2 regions of the Kitasatospora kazusensis genome follow, and region 1 is predicted to be linked to the other one. Evidence: riboswitches for the same ligand, from Rfam matches in the RefSeq annotation. Region 1 holds a riboswitch; the other holds the start of a gene.
The links. Region 1 has a riboswitch for glycine ahead of gcvP (aminomethyl-transferring glycine dehydrogenase). Riboswitches for the same ligand answer to the same signal wherever they lie in the genome.
Positions count from the first base shown of each region.

Region 1 (9,098 bases):
TCCTGGACGGGCCCGACCGGCCCGACGCCGACTGGATGCAGCGGGTCGCCGCCGAGATGAACCTCTCGGAGACGGCCTTCGTGCGCCCCCTGCCGGAGGGCGGGGAGGCGGACTGGGGACTGCGCTGGTTCACCCCCACCAACGAGGTGAACCTCTGCGGGCACGCCACCCTCGCCACCGTGCACGCCCTGCGTTCGGACGGACTGCTCGGCGAGGGCTGGGTGCGCCTGGCCACCCGCAGTGGTGTCCTGCTCGCCCGGCCCGAACCGGACGGCACCATCACGCTGGACTTCCCCGCCAACCCGCACCACCCCGTCCCGGCCCCGGCCGGTCTCGCCGAGGCGCTCGGCAGCGAGGTGACCGCGACCTTCGACACCGGGGCGCTGGCCGACCTGATGGCGCTGCTCCCGGACGAGAAGACCGTCCGTGCGCTCACCCCGGACCTCGCCGCCGTCGCCGCGCTGCCCACCCGGGGCGTGATCGTCACGGCGCCCGCCGACGACCCGTCCGGCGGCTACCAGTTCGTCTCGCGCTTCTTCGGCCCCGCCTCCGGCATCCCGGAGGACCCGGTGACGGGCAGCGCGCACACCGCGCTGGCCCCCTACTGGGGGAAGCTGCTGGGCACCACCCGGCTGACGGGCTACCAGGCGTCGGCACGCGGCGGGCTGGTGGTGTGCGAGGTGCGGGGCGAGCGGGTGCTGTTCTCGGGGCACGCGGTGACGGTGCTGGACGGAGTGCTCAGCCCGTCGGCAGCCAGCTGACGTGCCCGGCGAGCAGCGCGTACCCGACGAAGGCGACGGTGTCGATCAGCGCGTGGGCGACCACCAGCGGCATCACCCGTCCCCAGCGGCGGTACAGCAGGCAGAAGACGGCGCCCATCACCATGTTGCCGACCAGCCCGCCGACGCCCTGGTACAGGTGGTACGAGCCGCGCAGCACCGAGCTGGTGACCACGATGGCAGGCCAGCTCCAGCCCCGCTGGCCGAGCCGCCGGAGCAGGTAGCCGAGGACGATCACCTCCTCCAGGATCGCGTTCTGCCAGGCGGAGGCGATCAGGACGGGGATCCGCCACCAGACGTCCGGCAGGCCTGACGGCGCCACCGTCAGGTTGACGCCGAACGCCTGCGCACCGAGGTAGAGGGCGAGGCCGGAGCCGCCGATCGCGGCGGCGACGGCCGCGCCGCGCCCGAGATCGCCGAGCCGGCGGCGCAGGTCGAAGCCGAGCACCCGCAGCGAGGTGCCCTCGCGGACCAGCAGGTAGCCGACCAGCGCCACCGGCATCAGGCCGCGCAGCACGTAGTAGAGCTGCCAGGCGAGGTCGAGCCAGGGGCGGCCCGGCGCCGCCGAGGCGTTCAGGGTGGCGACCTGCTTGCCGAGCGCGAGCGGCGCGGTGACCGATCCGGCGAAGCTGATCAGCGCACTGACGCCGCTGGCGCCGAGCGAGAGCCCGAGCACGATCAGCAGTTCCACGCCCAGCAGCCGACGGGACGGCGCGGTCGTCCCGGAGGGCTCGGTCGAAACGGTGGTCACCAGGTCTCCAGCACGCACGGAAGGGTCCGGCGAAGGGTCCTGCCACCGGGCCGATCATCCTTACATACCCGGATGAGCGCGCGTGGTCACCCCACCGGCCAGGTGTGCACCGGCTCGCCGGTCCGCATGTACTCCATGTACCGCCGGGTCATGGTCGCGATGGACGCCGCCCGGTCCATGCCGTACTGCTCCCGCAGCCGGTGCACGACGGCGGCCTGCCAGGCCGCGCCGTTGGTGCGCCGCACGCAGCGCTGCTCGATGATGCCGAGGTAGCGGTCCCGGTCCCCCGGCTCCACCCCCCACTCGTCCAGGCCCTGGTGGGCGAGCGGGAGCAGCTCGTTCAGCACCAGGTCGGTCACCGCGACGGGTGCCGTGCCGCGCGCGCCGCGGCCGTGCCGGGGCCACTGGAGGGTGCTCTCGATGCCGTACCGGGCGCCGGTGTGGAAGTTCCGGTCGGCCTGCGCGAAGCCGAGCCTGGTCCAGACCGGCCGGGGCTGCTCGGCGAGCACCCGGACCAGCCCGTAGTAGAAGGCGGCGTTGGCCAGCGTGTCGGCGACGGTCGGCCCGGCGGGCAGGCAGCGGTTCTCCACCCGCAGGTGCGGGACGCCGTCCGCGATGTCGTACACCGGCCGGTTCCAGCGGTAGATGGTGCCGTTGTGCAGCCGCATCTCGCCGAGCTTGGGGACCCCCCCGGAGGCCAGCACCTTGACCGGGTCCTCGTCGTCGCAGATCGGCAGCAGGGCCGGGAAGTACCGCAGGTTCTCCGCGAAGAGGTCGAGCGCGCTGTCCACCCAGCGCTCGCCGAACCAGGTGATCGGGCGCACGCCCTGCGCCTTGAGCTCCGCCGAACGGGTGTCGCAGGCCTGCTGGAAGAGGACGGGGCGCGTCTCGCGCCAGAGCTCCCGCCCGAACAGGAACGGCGAGTTGGCCCCGAGCGCCACCTGGACGGCGGAGATCGCCTGGGCGGCGTTCCAGACCGAGGCGAACCGGTCCGGGGTGACCTGGAGGTGGAGCTGCAGCGAGGTGGCGGCGGCCTCCGCGACCATCGAGACCGACTCGACGGCGAGGCGTTCCACCCCTTCGATGTCGAGCGCGATGTCCTCGCCGCGCGCGGCCAGGATCTGGTCGCTGAGCAGCGTGTACCGGTCGTTGCGGGACATGCTCTCCAGGCCGGTGTGGTCCAGGTCGAGCGTCGGCAGGATGCCGACCATCACGATCCTGGCGCCGACCTCGGCGGCCTGCCGGTCGGCGTAGCGCAGTCCGGTGTCGATCTCCTCGCGGAGCTCCTCCAGGACGTGACCGCCGAGCCGGCGCGGCGCGATGTTCACCTCGATGTTGAACCGGCCCAGCTCGGTCTGGAAGTCGCTGGAGGCGATCGCGCCGAGCACCTGCTCGTTGCTCATCAGCGGCAGGCCCTGCTCGTCGGCGAGGTTCAGCTCGATCTCCAGGCCCATCATGGCCCTGGGCCGGTCGAAACGCCCCTCCCGCAGCATCCGTTCCAGCGCGTCCTGACAGGACTGGAGCTTCCGGCGGTACAGCTGCCGGTCGGAGAGTTCGGCACGCGTCGCCACGACCTTCTCGCCCATGGGTGCCCCTTCACCTAGGTCGACGGTTACTGCATCATGCCCCGCCGGAAGATCGATAGCCCAGGCACTCGAACGGGTTGACGACACAAGGATTCTGACGATCAGTCAGCAGAATGGCCGACTTGCCCGCCGAAACCGAACGTGATATGAAGGTCACCCTGTGCACCTGTTCGAGTAGAATTCGCACTGCACTCAAGCCCGGTTCCATGCCGCTCCGAGTCCCTCGTCGACGGCAGGTTCCCGCCCGCACCGCGATCATGCCCAACCGGACACGGCCAGGTTCCGTCACACCACTGCCACGCCGGTATGCCGCACTCGCACGCCGATCTAGCACGGAGAGGCGCCCCGCCATGACTCTGCAGACCCCCCAGCCCCCGGCCGCCGCGCTGCGCGCGGTCCTCTCGGCACTCGACTCCGAGGCCGCACTACGCCAGCCCGCCGCCCGCGCCCTGCGAGGTGCGGCGGGGCCCCTGCTGCCCGCGCATCCGCTCGCGGTGCACGTGCTGGACGGCCCGGGGGCCGAGCTCTTCTCCGCGCCGCGCACCGGCTGGCGGTTCCTGATCGAGCAGAGCCCGGCAGGGCCCGGGCCGACCGCGATCGCGGCGGCCGCGGAGGTGGTCGAGACGCCGGGGGGCTACGCGTTCTCGCACTTCACCGCCGGCCCCTACCTCGACTCCACGGTCCGCGCGCTGCGACAGGCCTGGCAGCTGGCCCAGTCCTCCCGGGCCAGGCACCTGCCCCGCCTGCTGTCGATGCCCGGCCACTACGCGACCGCGCTGTGGCTGCACCACCCCGAGGTGGGCCCGGCGACCGACCTGCTGATCCCGCTCTCCCCGGCCCCGCTCGGCATCACCGCCCACCGGGTGTACCCGGCCGCCGACCTGCTGGCCCTGCTGGAGCGCTCCACCGCGCCCGCGCCGATGGTGCTCGGCGTCTCCTGACCCCTTCACTCTCACCCGGACGGCCGACCGTCCGCCCGGCACCGTCCGCCGCCGTCCGCCCGTCCGATCGGGTGAGCGGCGGCGGCCTGCTGTGCCGCATATCACCAAACGGCTGCGCGGCGGCCCCCGGAAGCCGACACTGGGTACCAGCGAGGCGGGGCATAGCCCTACCCGCTGAAGCGCCGGTTCACTCCTGGGCCGGCCGGAAGGATCCGACCAGCATGGCGGCCGCCCGGAAGCGGCCGTGGGGCGGGCCGGGCCGCAAGTGAAGCGAGGGTACGAGCTATGTGCCAGCACCGTCCTGAGTGCCCGTCGGCGGAGTCCTCCGACCGGGAGGCGGCCGTCCCGGTGGCCCGCCACCCGGAGCAGGGGTGGAGCCTGCTCTGCAACGGCGTCCTGCTCTTCGAGGACACCGGCGAACTGCTCCCCGACGGCCGGGTCATCGCCCCGCGCCGTCCGCTGGCGGTCACCGGCTGAGGCCGCGGACAGAAATCGGGGGCACCGACCACGTCGAAGGCCCCGGCGGAGAGAAAAACTCTCTCCACCGGGGCCTTCGACGCTACGCCGGCCGTATGCCCTTCAGGGGCGCGGGGAACTGCGCGGAACGGAAGGCTACGTCGCCGCACCGACCGCCTCGCTCAGCCCCCGCGTGCCCCCGAGCACCGCGGCCTCAGACGCCGTAGTCGTCCAGCGGCGGGCAGGAGCAGACCAGGTTGCGGTCGCCGTACGCGCCGTCGATCCGGCTCACCGGCGGCCAGTACTTGTCCGCCGGGTTGACGCCGGCCGGGAAGACGGCCTCCTGGCGGGTGTAGCCGTGCTCCCACTCACCGGCCATGACGGCGGCGGTGTGCGGGGCGTTGCGCAGCGGGTTGTCGTCCGCCGCCCACTCGCCGGAGCCGACCTTCTCGATCTCCGCGCGGATCTCGATCATCGCGGCGCAGAACCGGTCGATCTCGTGCAGGTCCTCGGACTCGGTCGGCTCGATCATCAGCGTGCCGGCCACCGGGAAGGACATGGTCGGGGCGTGGAAGCCGTAGTCGATCAGGCGCTTGGCGATGTCGTCCACGGTCACCCCCGTCTCCTTGGTGAGCGGACGCAGGTCGATGATGCACTCGTGCGCGACCAGGCCGCCGGGGCCGGTGTAGAGCACCGGGAAGTGCGGGGCCAGGCGCTTGGCGATGTAGTTGGCGTTCAGCACGGCGACCTGGGTCGCGTGCTTGAGGCCCTCGCCGCCCATCAGGCGGACGTACGCCCAGGAGATCGGCAGGATGGCCGCCGAGCCCCACGGCGCGGCCGAGATCGGGCCGACGCCGGTGGCCGGGCCGGCCTCGCTCTGCAGCGGGTGGTTCGGCAGGTACGGCGCGAGGTGCGAGCGCACCGCGACCGGGCCGACGCCGGGGCCGCCGCCGCCGTGCGGGATGCAGAAGGTCTTGTGCAGGTTCAGGTGCGAGACGTCCGCGCCGAACTTGCCCGGCTTGGCGAGGCCGACCAGGGCGTTCAGGTTGGCGCCGTCGACGTAGACCTGGCCGCCCGCGTCGTGCACGGCCGCGCAGATGTCGGTGATCTGGGTCTCGAACACGCCGTGGGTGGACGGGTAGGTGACCATCAGCACGGCGAGCTGGTCGCGGTGCTGGTCGATCTTGGCCTGGAGGTCCTCGACGTCGACGTCACCGTCGGTCAGGGTCTTGACGACCACGACCCGCATGCCGGCCATCACGGCGGAGGCCGCGTTGGTGCCGTGCGCGGAGGCCGGGATCAGGCAGATGTCGCGCTGGGTGTCGCCGTTGGCGTGGTGGTAGGCGCGGACGGCCAGCAGACCGGCCAGCTCGCCCTGCGAACCGGCGTTCGGCTGGATCGAGACCGCGTCGTAGCCGGTGACCTCGACGAGCTGCTGCTCCAGCTGGCGGATCAGCGTCAGGAAGCCCTGCGCCTGGTCGATCGGCGCGAAGGGGTGCAGCTGGCCGAACTCGGGCCAGGTGACCGGCTCCATCTCGGTGGTCGCGTTGAGCTTCATGGTGCAGGAGCCCAGCGGGATCATGCCGCGGTCCAGCGCGTAGTCGCGGTCCGACAGGCGGCGCAGGTAGCGCAGCATGGCGGTCTCGGACCGGTGGCTGTGGAAGACCGGGTGGGTCAGGTACTCGTCGGTGCGCAGCAGCGCGGCGGGCAGCGCGTCGGCGGCCTCGTCGATCTCGGCGCCGATGACGCCGAAGGCGGACCAGACGGCGGCCAGGTGCTCGCGGGTGGTGGTCTCGTCGCAGGAGACCGAGATCAGGTCCTCGCCGTCCTGGTAGACGTTGACGCCGTTGGCGCGCGCGGCGGCGGCGACCTCGGCGGCGCGGCCCGGGACGCGGGCGGTGACGGTGTCGAAGAACCCGTCGTGCAGCAGCTCGACGCCCCCGGCGCGCAGGCCGGTGGCCAGCGCGGCGGCGTAGCGGTGGGTGCGGCGGGCGATGTCGGCCAGGCCGTCGGGGCCGTGGTAGACGGCGTACATCGAGGCCATCACGGCCAGCAGCACCTGGGCGGTGCAGATGTTGGAGGTGGCCTTCTCGCGGCGGATGTGCTGCTCGCGGGTCTGCAGGGCCAGGCGGTAGGCGCGGTTGCCGTCGGCGTCGACGGAGACGCCGACCAGGCGGCCGGGCAGGTTGCGGGCGTACTCGGCGCGCACGGCCAGGTAGCCGGCGTGCGGGCCGCCGAAGCCCATCGGGACACCGAAGCGCTGCGAGGTGCCGCAGGCGATGTCGGCGCCGAGCGAGCCCGGCGACTTGAGCAGGGTCAGGGCCAGCAGGTCGGCGGCGACGGCGACGATCGCGCCCAGACCGTGCGCCTGCTCGATCACCGGGGCGAGGTCGCGGACCGCGCCGGAGGCACCCGGGTACTGGAGCAGCACGCCGAAGACGCCGCGCTCGGCGATCTCGGCGGGGATGCCGGCCGAGAGGTCGGCGACGACCACCTCGACGCCGGTCGGCTCGGCGCGGGTCCGGATCACGGCCACGGTCTGCGGCAGCGTGTCGGCGTCGACCAGGAAGACGCCGTTCTTGACCTTGCCGACGCGGCGGGCCAGCGCCATCGCCTCGGCGGCGGCGGTGCCCTCGTCCAGCAGGGAGGAGCCGGAGGTGGCCAGGCCGGTCAGGTCGGAGACCAGGGTCTGGAAGTTGATCAGGGCCTCCAGGCGGCCCTGCGAGATCTCCGGCTGGTACGGCGTGTAGGCGGTGTACCAGGCCGGGCTCTCCAGCACGTTGCGCAGGATCACCGGCGGGGTGAACGTGCCGTAGTAGCCGAGGCCGATCATCGGCTGCAGCACCTGGTTGTTCGAGGCCAGCTCGCGCAGCTCGGCGAGCACCTGGGCCTCGCTCCGGCCGTCCGGGAGGGCGAGGGCGGTGAGGCTGCGGATCGCCTCGGGCACGGCGGCGGCGGACAGCTCGTCGAGCGAGCCGTAGCCGACGTGCGCGAGCATCTTGTCCTGCGCGGCCGCGTCCGGGCCGATGTGGCGGGTCTCGAAGGGGCTGGCCTGCTCGAGCTCGGTGAGCGTCGCGTCGCTGTGGCGACCGTTGGTCGGCTGGGCGTTCATGGGGGTCGAGGCCTCCTGGTCACGGACCGGCTGGGGTGCGCACACCTGATGAGCCTCTGCCGCCGTGGGACAGCGGGGCTCTCCGGGTACGGACCCGACAGGCCTCCCCCTCTGTCATCGGTACCTGAGAGCTTCACCCGCACGGGATGCCCGAGGGCGGCCCGTCGGCTTGCACCGTCGGTGAGGGTGGGTGTCGCCGGCTCCCTCGCCGGCGGTCCTGCCCTACTTTCCAGAGTGACCTATCCCACACGGTACGGATGCCTGAGAGATTCCGGGGAGGAGTTGCTCCTTCGGCGCCCCTGCCTCGTGTTTCCGGAGGTGGGGACTCTCCCGCGCGGGCTCGGCGGTCGCGCCCAGGGTACCAGCGCAAACCCTCCGGATCACGGGCCGTGTCAGGTAGGTCGGGACGAATACGGACGACCCCGGACGACCCCGGACGGACCAGTTCCGTCCCGTACGGCGGCGCTCGGGTAGCCGCCGCCCGTTTGATGGCTTTTCGTATGAGATGGCGGATGGACAGCTCCTCCAGCCGCCCTCCGACCTATCCAGGAGCGTTGCACTGGAGGACAGCGTGCAGACCGATATCGATCCGCGAGACCTGATCGGACACAAGGCGGTCGACCGGAACGGTGACAAGATCGGCACGGTCGACGAGGTGTATCTCGACGACGCGACCGGTGAGCCCGAGTGGGCTGCGGTGCGGACCGGGATCTTCGGCCGGGACGCCTTCGTCCCGCTGACCACCAGCGAGTTCTCGGGCGAGGAACTCAAGGTCCCGTACGACAAATCGCTGATCAAGGAGTCGCCGGACTTCGGCGTGGGCCAGCACCTCTCCCCGGCCCAGGAGCTCCAGCTCTACCGCTACTACGGGCTGGACACCAACGGCGCCGCCCCGCCGCCGACGGCCGCCAACGGTTCCCGGAACAGCAACGGCGACCACGACTTCGGCAGCACCCCGAAGAACACCGGCCCGGGTGGCACCGCGGCGAACGGCACGCCGCCGATGGCGTTCGCCGCCGCGACCGCAGTAGCAGACCAGCAGAAGCCCGCCTCGACCCTTGAGAAGCCGATGACCAGCGCGCCCATGACCACCGCTCCCATGTCCGCCCACACCGAGGCCGACACCCGCAACCTGAACCCCCCGACCGTCGAACGGCCGGTCCCCCAGGCCGCGGCGACCAGCTCCCCCAACGGCCCGGTGGAGATCACCTGCCGCGAGGAACGGCTGGAGATCACCACCGAGTGGCACACCGTCGGCACCGCGACGCTGCGCAAGTACGTCACCACCGAGGCGGTCGAGCGCCGGGTGCCGGTGGTCCGCGAGCGCGTCCGGGTCGAGCGTGTCCCGGTCACCGAGGCCGAGCGGGCCGCGCTGAGCGAGCAGGAGATCGCCGAGGCGGTGGAGGAGGTGACCCTGCGCGAGGAGCGGCCGGTGGTGCACAAGTACCTGGCGCCGATCGAGCGGGTCCGCCT
Region 1 is NZ_BAAANT010000051.1:28,920-38,017, forward strand. Features, by position in the region: gene ABD330_RS28475 (PhzF family phenazine biosynthesis protein) at 1-761, shown strand, start outside; gene ABD330_RS28480 (CPBP family intramembrane glutamic endopeptidase) at 739-1,530, opposite strand; gene ABD330_RS28485 (glutamate-cysteine ligase family protein) at 1,617-3,116, opposite strand; gene ABD330_RS28490 (hypothetical protein) at 3,467-4,057, shown strand; gene ABD330_RS28495 (DUF5999 family protein) at 4,343-4,534, shown strand; gene gcvP (aminomethyl-transferring glycine dehydrogenase) at 4,728-7,625, opposite strand; glycine riboswitch at 7,730-7,863, opposite strand; glycine riboswitch at 7,865-7,968, opposite strand; gene ABD330_RS28505 (PRC and DUF2382 domain-containing protein) at 8,197-9,098, shown strand, end outside.

Region 2 (9,098 bases), on a different contig from region 1:
GAGTCGCTGGAGCGGCTGACTCCGGACGAGCTGGAGCAGCGGTACTTCGCCCGGTTCTGCGAGGAACTCGCCGCCGAGCGCGAGGTGTTCCTGCCCTCCCGGGCCGAGTTCGTCGGGGTGGCCCGCCGGCTGATCCTCGCCGTCCTCCAGGGCTTCCAACTGCACCAGCAGCTGGAGGCGGGCGAGTTGCTCACCGGCGAGCTGATGGCCAACGCCGTCCGCCACACCGGCGGCCGCACGGCCGGCCTCCGGCTGGCCCGCCGGCCGGGGCGGCTGCGGATCGAGGTCCGCGACTCCTCCCGGGCGCTGCCCTGCCGGATCCTCTCCGAGCCGGGCAACGAGACCGGCTACGGCATGCTGCTGGTGGACGCGCTCGCCGAACGCTGGGGCGCCGACCTGCTGCCGCGCGGCAAGGGCGTCTGGTTCGAACTGAAGGTCAGGGAGCGGGCGTCGCCCCTCTGAGGCACCCGGGCCCGGACATGATGCGGGGCCCCCGGTCCGCCGGATCGGCGCTCTGGGGGCCCCTGCAGGATCACCGCGCCGGCCATGGGGGTGCGTGCCGCGCGGCTCCGCCGACCGGCCCGCCACGGGGCCGGCCGTCGCCCCCGACTATCCCACGGTCTCACTATGTGGGCAAAACAGCCGGGGCCGGTCCGTCAGCACTCGATGACGTTGACCGCGAGGCCGCCGCGCGAGGTCTCCTTGTACGTGACCTTCGAGGAGACCTCGGTCAATCGAGGCTCTGACCTGCGACAGTTGTTGGAACAGTACGCCGAGGTGACCCGCAGGGTGCCGAAGCCGGACCCGGCAGTGACGCGGATGCTGCTGCCGCGCCGACCGCTGGGAAGGCGCTCCGACAGTGAGCGCTGCTCGCTAGAGTGGAGGCTAGCTGCCAGGATCTCCCACAGAAGTCGCCGGCCACAGCGCAGAGCAGGAGGAGCCGATGAGCGCACAGCCCACTGAGGCGTACGGCGCGCATCCCAGAACGCAGGATGAGATCGGGGCTGCGCTGCCGCCTTCCCAGCGGATGGCTTTCTACCGCGACATGGGATCTGCCAACGAGGACGAGATCGCAGGTGTGTTGCGTCGCTGGCGGCTGCGGCTGGAGATCTACAACGACCCTGCCACGCCGCGCGTTCACGCCGCGGTCCAGCAGGGGACGGCTCCTGGGCGGGCCTTGTCGGCAGTCCTGAGGGAGCTCGGGCCGCGGTGAGCGACTGGGACGACCCGTACGACGGCGACGAGGAGCACGACCCGATCGTCTTGTCGCCGCAGGTTGAGGAAGTATTCGACTACGAGGTCACGCCGCCGGACGTGGTCTCGGCGATCGCCGCGTTCCTGGTCGGCCTGCGCGAGACGTTGGACGGTGGGCGGCACCCGGAGCACGCCGAGGAGATCCCGGGTCTGCCAGGCGCTTACCTGGCCCCGTTGGTGCGGGATCTCGGGCTGATTCAGTACCACGCGACCGAGACCCCGTACGGACCGGGGTTCTACGTTGCCAGGGTCGTGCGCACGGACGATTACCCCGACGGCTTCTGAAGCCGCTTGCGCCTTGAGAGGGCAGCCGCAGACGCGGTTTCGGCTGTCACTCGCCTTTTGCGGACTGACTGGAACCAGTTCGGGCGACTGTTGGCCGAGATCGGTCAGACGGCCCGGTCGCCCCCTGTGCTCAGTCAGGCTGTCCACAGGAGACCAAAAAGGGGAAGCATCCTGTGGAGGGCGTAGGCACACCGATCGAGCGTATGCGAGCGCTTGATCATCTCAGTCCGCGCGAAGCGGCGAAGGCATGGGGAGTGCCCAAGGAAGGCCTGACTAACGCCGCAGAGCAGATCAAGCAGATCCGCGCCGGTACCGACCGCTCACTCGCACGAGACCGGCCGCGCTGTCCGGAGCCGGTTACCTCGTTCTACGGGTTTCCCTGCAAGGTTCCGGTCGAGGCGGATATGGAAGTCTGCTACCAGCACCGGCGAGTCAAGGCGAAGCCTGGGGCGGATGTTGCGACATACGCGCTTGCTGCCCTTCAGAACCATGCGAGTTGGGAGCAAGTACGCGAGCGCTTCTGGAACTTGGACAAGCGAGCGTTGCAGCGCGAGCGGCTTCGACTGTCTCGTGAGCTTGAGGCTGGCGCCTCGCTCACCGAGGAGGATTATCGCCTCGCAGCGCTGATTCTCCCGTCGCCGGACCCCGCGACGCAGGGGCGACGGGCTCTGGGGCTGCCTGGGCCGAACGACGGCGTCGGGGACGTTGCTCGTCTCCGGGGCCTCGGTGTTCTGCTGGCTGCGGCTGACGCGGCTGCGGTGGGGTTGCCAGTGAAGAATCCCGCAGCGAAGCGGACTGATTCGCCGCCGGTCAGGAAGGGGCGGCTGCTCCACTCCCTCGCTGAGGCGGCGGAGCACCTGGGAGTAGCGGTGTCGTGGCTCCGTACTGAGTCCTCCGCCGGAAGGGTCCCGTACCGGCTGATCGGGAGTCACCGGATGTTCAGCGAGGAGGACCTCGAGCAGATCGTGAAGGACGCCTACCGGCCGAGCAGTGGGAGGACTCGGTACGGCAGACGCTGACCCGGTCCGCCGGCTGGTACCGGCGTAGGGAGAGCAGGCGTAGCCGTGCCTATCGGGCTGCTCTACGGCTTCGCCGGGAGACCAGAAACCCCTGGTCAGTGTTCTGCTGACCAGGGGTTCGCCAGGGACTTTCCAGGGACTTTCAGAGCCGTCCGAGGGACTTTTCAGGGACTTTCTGCCGTGCAAGCCGGGAAGCCGGTGACAGCTCTGAAAGGATCAAACCCGCAGGTCAGAGCCTGTCTTCTAGCACTCGATGACGTTGACCGCGAGGCCGCCGCGCGAGGTCTCCTTGTACTTGACCTTCATGTCGGCGCCGGTCTCCTTCATGGTCTTGATGGCCTTGTCGAGGGAGACGTGGTGCCGGCCGTCGCCGCGCAGGGCCATCCGGGCGGCGGTGATGGCCTTGACCGAGGCCATGCCGTTGCGCTCGATGCACGGGATCTGGACCAGGCCGCCGACCGGGTCGCAGGTGAGGCCGAGGTTGTGCTCGATGCCGATCTCGGCGGCGTTCTCGACCTGCTCGGGGGAGCCGCCGAGGACCTCGGCCAGGCCGCCGGCCGCCATCGAGCAGGCGGAGCCGACCTCGCCCTGGCAGCCGACCTCGGCGCCGGAGATCGAGGCGTTCTCCTTGAAGAGCATGCCGATCGCGCCGGCCGCCAGCAGGAAGCGGACGATGCCGTCGTCGTCGGCGCCCGGGATGAAGTTCAGGAAGTAGTGCAGGACGGCCGGGATGATGCCCGCCGCGCCGTTGGTCGGCGCGGTGACCACCCGCTGGCCGGAGGCGTTCTCCTCGTTGACCGCCATCGCGTAGAGCGTCACCCACTCCATCGCGTTGGCCGGCCCGATGCCCTCGGCGCGCAGCGCCCGGGCGCCCGAGGCGGCCCGGCGGCGGACCTTCAGGCCGCCCGGCAGGATGCCCTCGCGGGACATGCCGGCCGCGACGCACTCCTGCATGACGCGCCAGATCTCCAGCAGCCCGGTCCGGATCTCCGCCTCGCTGCGCCAGGCCTTCTCGTTCTCCAGCATCAGGCCGGAGATCGACAGCCCGGTCTCCCGGGTGAGGCGCAGCAGTTCCTCGCCGGTGCGGAAGGGGTAGCGCAGGGCGGTGTCGTCGGGCTTGACCCGGTCCGCGCCGATCGCGTCCTCGTCCACCACGAAGCCGCCGCCGACGGAGTAGTACGTCTTCTCCATGACCGGCGCGCCGTTGCCGTCGTACGCGAACAGCGTCATGCCGTTGGCGTGGTACGGCAGCGAGCGGCGGCGGTGCAGGATCAGCTGGGTGTCGGTGTCGAAGGCGATCTCGTGGGTGCCCAGCAGGTGCAGGCGCTTGTCGGCCTTGATCCGCTCGACGTCCCGGTCGGCCTGGTCGACGTCGACCGTGCGCGGGGAGTTGCCCTCCAGGCCCAGCAGGACGGCCTTCGGCGTGCCGTGGCCGTGTCCGGTCGCGCCGAGCGAGCCGAACAGCTCGGCCCGGACGGAGGAGACCTCGGCCAGCAGTCCCTCGGACTTCAGCCGGCGGGCGAACATCCGGGCCGCCCGCATCGGGCCGACGGTGTGGGAGCTGGAGGGCCCGATGCCGATGGAGAAGAGGTCGAACACGCTGAGGGCCACGGGGGACGTCCTTGTCAGGTCTCGTGGAAAGGCAGAAAGGCAGAAAAGCGGGAGCGCAGAACTGCATGGCGCGGCATGGCACGGGGCACCGCAGCCACGTTCCAGTGTGCGCGGTGCCCCGGGGTTTCGGAAGGCGCGACGGGGGTAGTGCCGCGCCTTCCAAAGGAAGAACGGATTACAGGTTCGGGTACAGCGGGTACTTCGCGGCCAGCGCGGCGACGCGGGCGCTCAGAACGGCCGTCCGGGCCTCGTCGAAGCCCGGGAGCAGCGTCTCGGCGATGATCTCCGCGACTTCGCGGAAGTCCTCGGCCTGGAAGCCGCGGGTGGCCAGCGCCGGGGTGCCGATCCGCAGGCCGGAGGTGACCATCGGCGGGCGCGGGTCGTTCGGGACGGCGTTCCGGTTGACCGTGATGCCGACCGCGTGCAGGCGGTCCTCGGCCTGCTGGCCGTCCAGCTCGCTGTTGCGCAGGTCCACCAGGACCAGGTGCACGTCGGTGCCGCCGGACAGCACGGACACACCGGCGGCGGTGGCGTCGTCCTGGAGCAGGCGCTCGGCGAGGATCTTGGCGCCCTCCAGGGTGCGGACCTGGCGCTCCTTGAACTCCTCGGAGGCGGCGACCTTGAAGGCCACGGCCTTGCCGGCGATGACGTGCTCCAGCGGGCCGCCCTGCTGGCCGGGGAAGACCGCGGAGTTGATCTTCTTGGCGTACTCGGCCTTGCAGAGGATGACGCCGCCGCGCGGGCCGCCCAGGGTCTTGTGGGTGGTGGTGGTGACCACGTCGGCGTACGGCACCGGGGAGGGGTGCAGGCCCGCGGCGACCAGACCGGCGAAGTGCGCCATGTCGACCATGAGCAGGGCGCCGACCTCGTCGGCGATCCGGCGGAACTCGGCGAAGTCCAGCTGGCGCGGGTAGGCGGACCAGCCGGCGATGATCAGCTTGGGCTGGGTCTCCTTGGCCAGGCGCTCGACCTCGGCCATGTCCACCACGCCGGTCTCGTCCACGTGGTACGCGGCCACGTTGTAGAGCTTGCCGGAGAAGTTGATCTTCATGCCGTGGGTCAGGTGGCCGCCGTGGGCCAGGCTCAGGCCCAGGATGGTGTCGCCCGGCTGGATCAGCGCGAACATCGCCGCGGCGTTGGCCTGCGCGCCGGAGTGCGGCTGCACGTTGGCGTGCTCGGCGCCGAACAGCTCCTTGATCCGGTCGATCGCGATCTGCTCGACCACGTCGACGTGCTCGCAGCCGCCGTAGTAGCGCTTGCCGGGGTAGCCCTCGGCGTACTTGTTGGTCAGGACCGAGCCCTGGGCCTCCATGACCGCCACCGGGGCGAAGTTCTCGGAGGCGATCATCTCAAGGGTGGTCTGCTGGCGGTGCAGCTCGGCGTCGACCGCGGCGGCGATCTCGGGGTCGAGTGCGTGCAGGGACTGGTTCAGAACCGTCATGGTGGGTCTTCCCGTCATGGGGCTTCCGCGTCCGGCACGACCGAGAAGGGGGATGGCCGGGCGGCGCGGAGGGCAGTGGACCAAGGGGGAAGGGCGGCCGCCGCGCTGCGGCCGCCCCCGGCAGGAGGTTGGGTCAGGCGCCGATGAAGGCGTCGTACTCGGCCGAGCTGAGCAGCTCGTCCTGGACGGACTCGACCTGGACCTTGAACAGCCAGGCGTTGCCGAACGGGTCCGCGTTCACCGAGGCCGGGTCGTCCACGACGTCCGTGTTGACCTCGGTGACCTTGCCGGTGACCGGCGAGTACAGGTCACTGACCGACTTGGTGGACTCCAGCTCGCCGCAGGTCTCACCGGCCTCGACCTCTGCGCCGACCTCGGGCAGCTGGACGTAGACGATGTCACCGAGCGCGTCGGCCGCGTGCTTGGTGATGCCGATGGTCGACACGCCGTCCTCGACGGCGGTCAGCCACTCGTGCTCCTTGCTGTACTGCAGGTTCGTGGGGTTGCTCATGGCGTCATTCTCCAGGATCGCAAGAGGGTAGGGCGCAGCCGTCCGCTGAGCGGACCGGACCGGACCAGAGGGGTGATGGAGCCGGACTGGGGTCCCCGCCGGGAACGGCCGCCCGGCGGCACGGTGGACCCGTGCCCGGCAGGCCGGCCGGCGGAGTCGCTCAGCGGGCGCGCTTGTAGAACGGCAGCGCGACGACCTCGACCGGCTCGTGCTTGCCGCGGACGTCCACGGCCACCGCGGTGCCGGGCGCGGCGTGGGCCGCGTCCACGTACGCGATGGCGATCGGCTTGCCGAGGGTGGGGGAGGGGGCGCCGGAGGTGATCCGCCCGATCGGGGTGCCGTCCGTGCTGACGACCGCGTACTCGGCGCGCGGGACGCGCTTGCCCTCGGAGACCAGGCCGACCAGCTTGCGCGGAGGGTTGGACTCGGCCTCGGCGGCCGCGGCCTCCAGCGCCTTGCGGCCGACGAACTCGCCGTTGTTGGTGGTCTTGTCGAAGCGGACGACCCGGCCCAGGCCCGCGTCGAACGGCGTCAGGTCGGTGTTCAGCTCGTGCCCGTACAGCGGCATGCCCGCCTCCAGGCGCAGCGTGTCGCGGCAGGACAGGCCGCACGGGACGAGGCCGACGGGGGCGCCCGCCTCGGTCAGCGCGTTCCAGATGTGCTCGGCGTCGGCGGGGGCGCAGAAGATCTCGAAGCCGTCCTCGCCGGTGTAGCCGGTGCGGGCGAGCTCGACGTTCCGGCCGGCCACCACGGCGGGCAGGATCGCGTAGTACTTCAGGCCGGGCAGGTCGGCGTCGGTCTGCGAGGCCAGGATGCCGTTCGCCTCCGGGCCCTGGACGGCGAGCAGCGCGTACGCGTCCCGGTCGTCGCGGACGACGGCGTCGAAGCCGGCCGCGCGCTCGGTCAGCGCGTCCAGCACGACCTGCGCGTTGGAGGCGTTGGCGACGACCATGAACTCGGTCTCGCCGGTGCGGTAGACGATCAGGTCGTCCAGGATGCCGCCGTCCTCGCGGCAGATCATCGTGTAGCGGGCGCGCAGCTCGCCGAGCGCGGAGATGAAGCCGACCAGCGCGTGGTCGAGCAGCTCGCCGGCCTGCGGGCCGGTCACGGTGATCTCGCCCATGTGCGAGAGGTCGAAGAGGCCGGCCTTGGTGCGGACGGCCAGGTGCTCCTCGCGCTCGCTGCCGTAGCGCAGCGGCATGTCCCAGCCCGCGAAGTCGGTCATCGTGGCGCCGAGCGAGCGGTGCAGCGCGTCGAGCGCGGTGAGACGGGGAACGGCCTGCTCAACAGACATGACGGTGGCTCCTTGGCTGGGCACTCAGGGGTGGCACGCGGGGCGTGTGACCTGCGTACGGGCATGCGGGGGCGAAGTCTCCCCATCTGTCGTCGCAACCTGAGAGCTTCACCGCCACTGTCCCGAGGACAAGGATGGCGGCTTGCACCGTGGGTGGGCGCACGGCGCGGCCGTGTCCACTTTCCAGATGTGCCTAGCCCGTGCGGTAGGGGTGCCTGAGAGATTCCGGGGAGGACTTGCTCCTTCGGCGCCGGCCCGTGCCCGTGGGGGCACTCCGGACTCTCCCGCGCGGGTTCGAGCGGCCGTTATGGAGTTGAGGGTCCTACTGGGAAGACGCGCCCATCATGGCATGCCGCGCGGGCGCACGGGAGAGGGGCCCGGATCTCCCTGTCATCTCGGCGGCCTCGCCGGTCCTCCTGCGGTACCGGCCCGACCGCTACCCTCTTGATGTCGGTCAACACGGGCACGAGGGGCGGTACCAGAGGCGGATGGACGACCCGGCGGTAGGGACACAGTCATGGGCCGAGCCGGGGACGGCTCCGCAGGGCGGCGGTTGGCCCGCCAACGAGTTGGAGCAGGTGCTCACGGCCGCGCTCGGCGACCCGGGCGCCACGCCCAGGGTGATCGAGGTGCTGGCCCGCAGCCAGCTGTGGATCCCGCTGCCGGCCGGGGCCGATCCGCAGGGCCAGGCGCTGGACCTGCCGACGATCGAGCTGGCCGGCTCCCCGTACGTACCGGTCTTCTCCTCGCAGGAGCAGTTCCTCCAGCACGCCCCCGGCGTGCCGTTCGCCATCGCCCCGGCCTGGGAGTTCGCCCGCGGGCTGCCGCTCGGCATCGGCATCGCCGTCAACCCGGAGGCGCCGGTCGGCATCCCGGTGCCGCCCGAGGGGGTCGGTGAGCTGCGGCGCGGTCCGCAGGAGGCCCGTTGGGAGCAGCAGGCGGCCGGCCGGGCGGAGGGCGGCCGGGTCGCGCTGCGGGAGCCGGAGCCGCACGAGGAGCCGTACGCCTTCCTGGCCGCCGCGATCACCGAGATGTCCCAGCTGCCGGGCGTGCTGACGGCCCGTCGGGCGCTGGCGAGCGTGGAGGGGGAGGCGCCGGCGCTGTTCGTCGGCGTCCAGCTGGACCCGGCCTGGGCCGCCGACCCCGCCCACGTCAACGAGGCGCTCGGCCGCGCCCTGGGAACCGCCCCGCCGCCCTGGGGCGTCCACCTGGTGCTCCTCGACCTGGTCGCCGACCCGGTGGTCGAGTGGCTGCTGACCCGGGTGCGGCCGTTCTACGCCAGGGGCTGAGGGGGCCGGCCGTGCGCGGCCCCGGATGCGCGCAACTGCGCGCAAGCGGGCCCGACGGCACCGGAATCTCCCGCCGCGCGCAGTGGGCCGCGCCCCTGGGGCCGGGTGTGGGCGGTGAAGCATAGGCTGCCCCCCGACACGTGGCCCCGACAAGCGGGGACGACGCAGAGAGGACTCGACGTGAGCGCCGGAGCGGCAGGCGGCAACGCGCTGGAACGCGCCCTGCGCGAGGTCGCGCCGGAGCGCTACGACGCGTACGAGAACCTGCTCCGCGCCCTCGCCGAGGGCCAGGTCTGGATGCTGCTCTGGCACGGCAGTCCGGGCAGCCCGGACGCCCAGTACGGGAACATGGACGTCGCCGGACAGGGCTACGCCCCCGCCGCCACCTCCTCCG
Region 2 is NZ_BAAANT010000002.1:339,097-348,194, forward strand. Features, by position in the region: gene ABD330_RS03555 (ATP-binding protein) at 1-462, shown strand, start outside; gene ABD330_RS03560 (hypothetical protein) at 944-1,213, shown strand; gene ABD330_RS03565 (hypothetical protein) at 1,210-1,539, shown strand; gene ABD330_RS03570 (helix-turn-helix domain-containing protein) at 1,794-2,558, shown strand; gene ABD330_RS03575 (L-serine ammonia-lyase) at 2,802-4,169, opposite strand; gene ABD330_RS03580 (serine hydroxymethyltransferase) at 4,345-5,610, opposite strand; gene gcvH (glycine cleavage system protein GcvH) at 5,744-6,121, opposite strand; gene gcvT (glycine cleavage system aminomethyltransferase GcvT) at 6,282-7,415, opposite strand; glycine riboswitch at 7,609-7,712, opposite strand; gene ABD330_RS03595 (enhanced serine sensitivity protein SseB) at 7,904-8,704, shown strand; gene ABD330_RS03600 (enhanced serine sensitivity protein SseB C-terminal domain-containing protein) at 8,885-9,098, shown strand, end outside.
Region 2: linked by a shared signal. The riboswitch ahead of gcvT (glycine cleavage system aminomethyltransferase GcvT) and the one ahead of gcvP (aminomethyl-transferring glycine dehydrogenase) in region 1 are both predicted to bind glycine.